Regions from separate parts of the Calorimonas adulescens genome, predicted to be linked through region 1. Evidence: a T-box and tRNA genes for the amino acid it is inferred to sense, from the RefSeq annotation. Region 1 holds a T-box; the other holds one or more tRNA genes.
The links. A T-box is a leader RNA that pairs with one kind of tRNA and senses whether it is charged. The one in region 1 lies ahead of FWJ32_RS08300 (valine--tRNA ligase), so its partner is inferred to be a tRNA-Val.
Positions count from the first base shown of each region.

Region 1 (4,430 bases):
GCTCTCCTCTTCCTCTTTATATTCCATAGTCTCACTATATTCCGGCCAAGGGGCTATCATTATAGAGTCTCCCTCATGGGGCAGTTGCTGCCAGAGTTCCTCTGTGATAAAGGGCATGAAAGGATGCAGGAGCCTTAAAGTATTGTCTAAAACATACCTCAATACAATTTCACAGGCTCTTTTCTCTTCCACATTGCCACCATACAGTCTCGCTTTTGATGCCTCAATATACCAATCGCAGAATTCGCTCCATATGAAATCGTAAAGTTTAGAGGCGGCCAGGCCTAATTCAAACCTTTCAAGATTGGCGTTCACCTCTTTGATCAGGTTATTCAACCTTGAAAGTATCCATTTGTCCGATAGGTCCAACACGTCATAGGGTATATCTATAACCCTATCTATCTCCATATTGAGAAGGGCAAATCGTGTGGCATTCCAAAGCTTATTGGCAAAATTCCTGCTGGCCTCCACCCTCTCCCATGAAAACCTTATATCATTTCCCGGGGAATTATTTGTAGCTAAGGTAAACCTCAGTGTATCAGCCCCATACCTATCGATCACCTCAATGGGATCTATGCCGTTGCCAAGAGACTTGCTCATCTTCCTACCCTCTGCATCCCTTATAAGCCCATGGATTAAGACATACTCAAAGGGTATATCACCCATTGCCTCAAGACCAGAAAATATCATCCTGGCAACCCAGAAAAATATTATGTCATAGCCTGTAACCAGTACACTGGTGGGATAAAAATACCTGAGATCATCCGTATCATCAGGCCAGCCAAGGGTTGAAAACGGCCACAGACCAGAACTAAACCATGTATCCAAAACATCCTCATCCTGGTGTATGTCTGTGCCACCACAATACTGGCATCTGTCAGGTTCTTCCTCTGCTACGGTTATCTCACCGCAGCTATCGCAGTACCATGCCGGTATGCGGTGTCCCCACCAGAGTTGTCTGGAAATACACCAGTCTTTTATATTCTCCAGCCAATTGTTATAGACTTTTGTAAACCTATCAGGCACAATCTTGACCTTTCCGTCAGCTACAACCTTTAACGCAGGCTCTACCAAAGGTTTCATTTTTACAAACCACTGTTTGGATATAAGTGGTTCTATTACAGTGTCACAGCGGTAGCAGTGTCCCACACTGTGAGTAATTTTCTCTATTTTTTCAAGAAACCCTTGTTCCTTTAGTTCCTCCACCACCTTAGCCCTGGCCTCGTAACGGTCAAGACCTCTGTATTTTCCTGCTTCCTCAGTCATCCTGCCATCCTCGCCTATAACCTGGACCTGTGGCAGGTTGTGTCTTATCCCGCACTCAAAATCATTGGGGTCATGGGCAGGAGTCACCTTTACTGCCCCTGTGCCAAATTCCATATCCACATAGTCATCGGCTATAACAGGTATCTCTCGTCCTACAATAGGCAGGACCAATGTCTTGCCCACAGCATCTTTATACCTTTCGTCTTTGGGGTTTACTGCAACGGCAGTATCTCCAATCATAGTCTCCGGCCTGGTAGTTGCTATCATGACATAGCCGCTGCCATCCTTGAAAGGATATCGGATATACCACAGATGCCCTTCCTCTTCCTTGTGTTCCACCTCAGCATCAGAGAGGGCTGTCTTACAGTCCGGACACCAGTTTATTATCCTGTCTCCCCTATATATAAGACCCTTGTTGTATAGCCTCACAAAGAATCTTTTCACAGCTTTAGAACACTGTTCATCCATGGTAAACCTCTCACGGGACCAGTCACATGATGTCCCCAAACGCTTTAACTGTTCAACAATACGACTGCCATATTTTTCCTTCCACTGCCATGCTCTCCTCAAGAATTCTTCCCTGCCTATCTGTTCCTTGGTAAGACCCTCCTCCTTCAACATTTCCACTATTTTAACCTCAGTAGCGATGCTGGCGTGGTCTGTGCCAGGCACCCACAGGGTGGGTATACCCTGCATCCTCTTCCATCTTATAAGTATGTCCTGCATTGTGTTGTCCAGTGCATGACCCAAGTGCAGCTGTCCTGTTATATTGGGTGGAGGCATGACTATGGTGAAGGGCTTTTTGTTTTTATCTATTCTGGGTTTGAAATATCCTTTTTCTACCCAGTCCTTGTATATCCTTTCTTCAAACTCCCTTGGATTATATGTCTTTGGAAGTTCCATGTCTTTCCCTCCTTAAAAGATTGTATAATTAAAGGCCCCTCATCACTAAAGGACGGGGGGCCGCTGTACCACCTTAATTCCCTGTATAAGGGCAATCATTCATATAACGGAATACCCGGCCAGGCCTACTGTTGTTTCAGCCTGACAGCTCCAAAGCTACCTTCACCGGTCTGACTTAGACAGGCTCACAGCCCATGACCCATCCTCTCTGAAAGCCAGGCTCCTGGTTACTCCTCTTCTTCATTGCTTTTACATATTATGTTAAAAAGTAATAAGCATACATATCAATAATATTCCAGCACCTGACACCTGTTCAATATGTTCTAATACCCCTACATGAGTCAGGTTCGACGTATCATCATTAACCGTTCATCACCTTTTAAGAATCATAAACTCACTGCAGAAACCCATTTGGATGCTATATGACATGCCCTGAAAACTGTTTTATCAGGATATCAATATTAGCTTATATCTTATAATAAAATTTTAATACTGTCAACACATATTAAAGCACTTACACCTTTTCCTTAAAAAATATCCTTCCGTAAGAAAAAAGAGCCACTATAGATAAGGCTACAGTCAGAATGAGGCCATAAAGTCCAATAGTCCTATCAACATACGAACCCAACACCGCAGCATATGTGGACGCAGTAGCTACCTTTCCAAAAATATTAGCAGGTATCACCACGCCCTTATTCCATAAAAAAAGACCCCCGGCTACCATTATCATCTCTTTGACAGCTAATATACCAGGTATCCAGTATGGAATGATTTCCTTCATCGCAAGGGTAAAGAGCACGCTCAATGCCAGAACCTTATCGGCCAGCGGGTCCAACACAGTGCCAAGCTTTGTTCTGACGTTGTACTTTCTGGCTATAAAGCCATCTAAAATATCAGTGAGGGCGGCCAAACCAAAGATGATATAACCCATCAAGGTCTGATCCCGCAAAAACAACCATATTATTGTTGGTGAAAGAATCAACCTCATTGTAGAAAGCAAATTGGGGATGTTCATTATTTTTCCTCCTATGATCCAGCAATTTCTATTATATCATAGTCATGTTAAAAAATTAATCAAAAATTAACTTTTTATATGTCAAATTAGTGTTATAATAACATTAAGTAAGGCAGGGATGGTGATCTTTTTATGGATGATATTGGCAAGATCTTAAAAGAGGCAAGGGAGAGTAAACATCTAACATTAGATGATGTTTCAAGGGAAACCCATATATTGACCCGTTATTTAAGCGCCATAGAGGAGGGCAATTACAGTATAGTACCAGATAGGATATATGTAATAGGTATTGTCAGAAAATACGCTGACTTTCTCGGTTTAGACGGCAGCGAGCTGGTAAAAAATTTTATTGACTCAACAAATAAATCCTCAAAAGGTCCTTCCAGACAAAGCGAAAAGGTCTCTCAACATTCTGCTGGTATCAACCTAAGGCCACTTATTACCATAATAACATCAGTGGTCCTTATTGCTGCTTTTGCAATATTCATATATATAAACCCGTATAAAAAATTAAATCTAAACTTGCCTCCTCCCACCGAGCCGCAAAAAGAGCAGCAGCAGGTAGAAAACTCACCACCTGAAATGCCTGAGACCAAAACACCGGAACCTGCCGACAAACTTGTAATAAACCTGAAATTTACTGGTGACTGTTGGATAAGGGCTAGAGATGCTAACGGAAACGTTCTGGTAGAAAAAAAATTCACCAATGGTGAGGAGGTTACATTAGAGGGTACGGAAATCACTTTGCGGTTAGGAGATCCCGGTAATGCCATAATAACTCTAAATGGTCAGGAACTGCCTCCCCTTGGAAAGCCCGGCATGCCGGTAACAAAAAAGTTCACCCTTGAAGACTTAAACAGTCAGGAGCAAAATCCCTGACTGTTTTACATTGCGTATTTTGTGTACTTGTCAGCTACTTTGCTTGCACCGCACGAATCCGGTTTCACCTTTGCCATATAACCAGAACCAATGACAAGATTAACAACCTCTTTTATTATTTCTTTCGTCTTACCATTGTTACCCACGTCCATATGAATTTCTACGTCAAGGTTATTCATTCCGTTTATATCCAGCCTCTCTACAAGCATATTTGCCATTTCTAGACTAAAGCTGGTCTCCATAAAAATTCGCTGCTTTAAAGATGGAATCCTCTTATTAAAAAACCTTCTGTAATAGAACCTTCCACCCTTACCATTACGGTAAATTATGATTGCAGTTACAAAACATACCATTCGTCCAAGTTGTG
Region 1 is NZ_VTPS01000011.1:57,886-62,315, reverse strand. It holds gene FWJ32_RS08300 (valine--tRNA ligase) at 1-2,169, opposite strand, end outside; T-box leader at 2,215-2,422, opposite strand; gene FWJ32_RS08295 (CDP-alcohol phosphatidyltransferase family protein) at 2,684-3,184, opposite strand; gene FWJ32_RS08290 (helix-turn-helix domain-containing protein) at 3,317-4,063, shown strand; gene FWJ32_RS08285 (ribonuclease H-like YkuK family protein) at 4,069-4,430, opposite strand, start outside.

Region 2 (4,430 bases), on a different contig from region 1:
TTCTTTAAATAGTCCTTTAGAGCAAACCACTGGCTGGCATCAGTTGCTCTCAGTCCTCCTTTTGATGAATCCATGACTATGAAACTGGAGTTTCTGAATTCATACAGGCCAGGACTGTCTATTGCTATATATGGGATTTTTAAGTTGTTAAACTTTTTAGCGTTCTTCCCCATAAACACGGCAAAAGATGATGTCTCGTTAGCTTTATCTACAGCCTTTGAAAGCATCAGGGTTTGGAGCAAAGTGCTGGTGCTGGTATCGCCATAAACAAATATGTTGTAAGAGTTCATGTCATTATTTACATTGATCTTTTTGTTATATGGGTCCACATCCTCAAGACGGATATTGTCTGGTACATCAGTAGTCTGTGGTGCATTGCCGACTGTTACCGGTATATTGATATATGTCCCATCAAACTCGGCTCTTATATATCCTGAAGCATTTAAAGTACCTGAAGTAAAAATGCCATCTTCTATTTTTCCGACGTTGCCATAGATAGTCCATTCAATATCAGCAGGGTCTATGGTTGCTGTATAACCGTCTTTATCCTTGCCGTATATCTTAATCTCTGTCTTTGTATTATAGTCTGTGGTTATTGTTGATATATTTGACTTTAAGATTATTGGCTTGTCCAGGACGTTTATATTAAATTCTTCAGAAACACCTTTATATTTCACAGTGATGACGGCCTGGCCAGGCGATTGCGGAATAAAACTGTTGTCCTCAAACTTGCCCTTTACATTACTTACATTGAATGTAACACGGGCCATGTCCACATCTACAGGATTATATTTCTCGTCGTAGGCAAATACCCCTATCTTTGCACGGGTACCGACGAACACGTTATTGTCAGCCTTGATTTTTAGTCCCCTGACATCTCCGGCTTCAGCATTGTTAAATACACCTATGGCATCAGCAACACGCCTCTCTTTTCCGTCTGAAGGTTTATTTGCGGTAACATAATTTTTTTCTCCTAAAGGCCTTATCACCATAGTTGTAGAACCGCCGCCATCAAGATTTATCGCATTATACGCCCCTATATCCAGCATGAGCTGGGCCATTTCACTCTCCAGTAAGCCCATAGAGCTCCCGTTTCTGCCATCAACAGTGACGAGGAACAATTTATTTCCCTCTCTATTTATACCAATTGACGTTCGAGCTGTCGGCTTTGGTACGGGATCATGGGTTATCGGGGCTATGGTGCCATCCTTTACAAGCATTGTGCCACCGCTCACAGACAGTTTCAGATTGTGGTATTCAGGGGTAGTATCAAGGTTAATCACAAGTTTATCTCCAGGAACCAGCATTGAAAGCTGCTGAGAAGTATCACCATTACTTACCAGGGCATACGCTCCTTCCGGGATTTTCACTGAAGGCTGATTTGGCCTGACATCCAGCACTGTTCCATCCTTGTCGACAATAACCTCAGTATGGTTTGGATTACCATTGGCTCCGGGTGTATTGCCCCAGTGGTAATCATAAAGGCTTAGATATTGTCCACTGGAGGCTTTATTAAAAGACGCAATGGGTAATGAGGTACCGTCAGGTAAGGAAACGCTAAAGTTATATGTCCAATATTCAAAGAAGATGTTCCCGTCCCTGTCGATATTAAAACTGCTCAATTTACCATACAAACTCTTATCTGGGGGGCCTGAAATAAGTACACCATCTGATACAATCTGACCTATAGGGCTTCCAGATTTTGTATCAAAGAAGTCGCCGTTTATAGCAGCTACGCTGCCAGCTTCACTGGCCATAGAAGACACAGTGGACGGCTGAGACAACCCTTCCGACCCATATAAGGCATCGATGTCTATATCCTTATTATTAAGTTCCACCTCAAGAATATTTATATCAAGCCAACCAGAGGTGGTAAATCTTTCTATAGTGGTATGAGTTACACCCTCGGAAAGCACCTCACTTTGAGTCTTTTCATTGATAATTTGATAGTCACTTGCGTACACTATGGATGTAAAGGAATTCAATAATAATACAGAGACCATTATGGCATAAATTTTTTTGTAGAATTTCATCCCATCACCTCATAAACTGTTGTCATATAACTATTATAACCATAGATAGTTTAAAAAGGGTTAAATTAATATTACAATTAGGTTACAAATTTCAGTTTAATGTTTTACGAAGATTTAATGAGTTTTAATTAGATATATTAAGCTAATGCTACATAATCATGAAATATGGCTAAATTTCATGATTGTACATATTCTGGAATGCAAGTATAATAAACAATGTCATATGAACGCCGTGTGAGCGGGGCGTAGCGCAGTTGGTAGCGCGCGTGGTTTGGGACCATGAGGCCGTGGGTTCAAGTCCCGCCGCCCCGACCAGTGTGAAGAGAGACCCCGTGGTCAAGTGGTTAAGACATCGCCCTTTCACGGCGGTAACAGGGGTTCGAATCCCCTCGGGGTCACCAGTAGTATGGGCACATAGCTCAGCTGGGAGAGCACCTGCCTTACAAGCAGGGGGTCACAGGTTCGAGCCCTGTTGCGCCCACCATATATATGCTGGCGTAGCTCAATCGGCAGAGCAGCTGATTTGTAATCAGCGGGTTGTAGGTTCAAGTCCTATCGCCAGCTCCAGTTGAATAATGTGGAGGGATACCCAAGTGGCTAAAGGGGGCAGACTGTAAATCTGTTGGCGCGGCCTTCGATGGTTCGAATCCATCTCCCTCCACCATACAAAAGCCTGCAGAGGCTTTTTATTGTTTATGTTTGACTTAAAGAGTAATTTATGCTATCATTACATAGTAAATTGAATAGATAAGATTCTCTTATCAAGAGTGGCGGAGGGACAGGCCCTGTGAAACCCGGCAACCAGCTTTGCATGGTGCTAATTCCTGCAGAATGGATAATTCTGAAAGATGGGGGAAAAGGAAATATGCCTCTTCTTTTGGAAGAGGTTTTATTATGTAATTTTAAAGGAGGAAAAAGATGAAAAAATTATTCACTTCTGAGTCAGTTACAGAAGGGCATCCGGATAAAATATGCGATCAGATAGCTGATGCTGTGCTGGATGCGATTATAGCTCAAGACCCCGATGCCAGAGTTGCCTGTGAAGTGGCTACTATAACAGGGCTGGTGCTGGTTATGGGGGAGATAACAACCCAGTGTTATGTTGATATACCTAAGATAGCTCGCCAGACAATAAGAGAGATTGGATACACAAGGGCAAAATTTGGATTTGACGGTGATACCTGTGCCATAATAACATCAATTGATGAACAGTCACCAGATATAGCATTGGGGGTAAATCAGTCTCTGGAAGTGAAGAGGGGATATTCGGGCAGTACATATGATCTGATTGGTGCAGGCGACCAGGGGATGATGTTTGGCTATGCATGTAATGAGACCCCGGAACTCATGCCCATGCCAATTTCCTTTGCCAATAAGCTGGCGAAGAGATTGGCGGAGGTTAGAAAGGATGGGACTATTCCATATCTCAGGCCGGATGGCAAAACTCAGGTGACCATTGAGTATGATGGTGATAAACCAGTGAGGGTTGATACTATTGTGGTTTCGGCACAGCATCATCCAGAGGTGGACCATGATACTATAGAAAAAGATATCATAGAATATGTCATAAAACCTGTCATTCCGGCGGAGTTCTTAGACGATAACACAAAATACTATATAAATCCAACGGGCAGGTTTACCGTGGGTGGCCCTCAAGGTGACTCAGGACTTACCGGGCGTAAGATTATTGTAGACACCTATGGTGGATATGCAAGACATGGCGGCGGGGCCTTCTCCGGGAAAGACCCCACAAAGGTAGACAGGTCAGCCAGTTATGCGGCCAGATATGTGGCTAAGAATATTGTCGCTGCAGGTATAGCAGATAAGTGCGAGGTGGAACTGGCGTATGCAATAGGTGTGGCCAGGCCAATATCCATAAGGGTCGATACCTTTGGCACGGGAAGAATACCGGATGATAAAATTATTGAACTGATAAATAATAATTTTGACCTCAGACCAGCAGCAATTATAGATAAACTTGACTTAAGAAAACCAATTTACAGACAGACGGCAGCCTATGGCCATTTTGGTAGGACAGATCTTGACCTCTCATGGGAAAAGACAGATAAGGCAGAAGAGTTAAGAGAACAGGTATCAATAAAAAATCTGGTATAGCAACAGCTATACCAGATTTTTTATAAAGGTGCAGCATGTATCTTTTTTATTTTCAAGGTGGTATCATTTATCTGTTATTTTGGGTATGGTTGTGGAACCATAAGGCATAATATATATGCTGTTTATAGGCTTTTTATTGACTATATTACAAATCGTATCGTTTATATTGTCCACTGTTATGAACCCCATGTCTTTTACTGTTTCATCCGGATCTTTTGACATGAGATAAACACTGTATTTTTGGGCTATATAAACCGCATAGTAAAATATATAGCCCTCTAT
Region 2 is NZ_VTPS01000002.1:124,732-129,161, reverse strand. It holds gene FWJ32_RS02365 (phosphodiester glycosidase family protein) at 1-2,033, opposite strand, end outside; tRNA gene FWJ32_RS02360 (tRNA-Pro) at 2,273-2,348, shown strand; tRNA gene FWJ32_RS02355 (tRNA-Glu) at 2,360-2,434, shown strand; tRNA gene FWJ32_RS02350 (tRNA-Val) at 2,442-2,517, shown strand; tRNA gene FWJ32_RS02345 (tRNA-Thr) at 2,525-2,600, shown strand; tRNA gene FWJ32_RS02340 (tRNA-Tyr) at 2,613-2,697, shown strand; SAM riboswitch class I at 2,789-2,888, shown strand; gene metK (methionine adenosyltransferase) at 2,952-4,148, shown strand; gene FWJ32_RS02330 (nickel-dependent lactate racemase family protein) at 4,212-4,430, opposite strand, start outside.
Region 2: it encodes a tRNA-Val, which carries the amino acid that the T-box ahead of FWJ32_RS08300 (valine--tRNA ligase) is inferred to sense. The anticodon was not compared.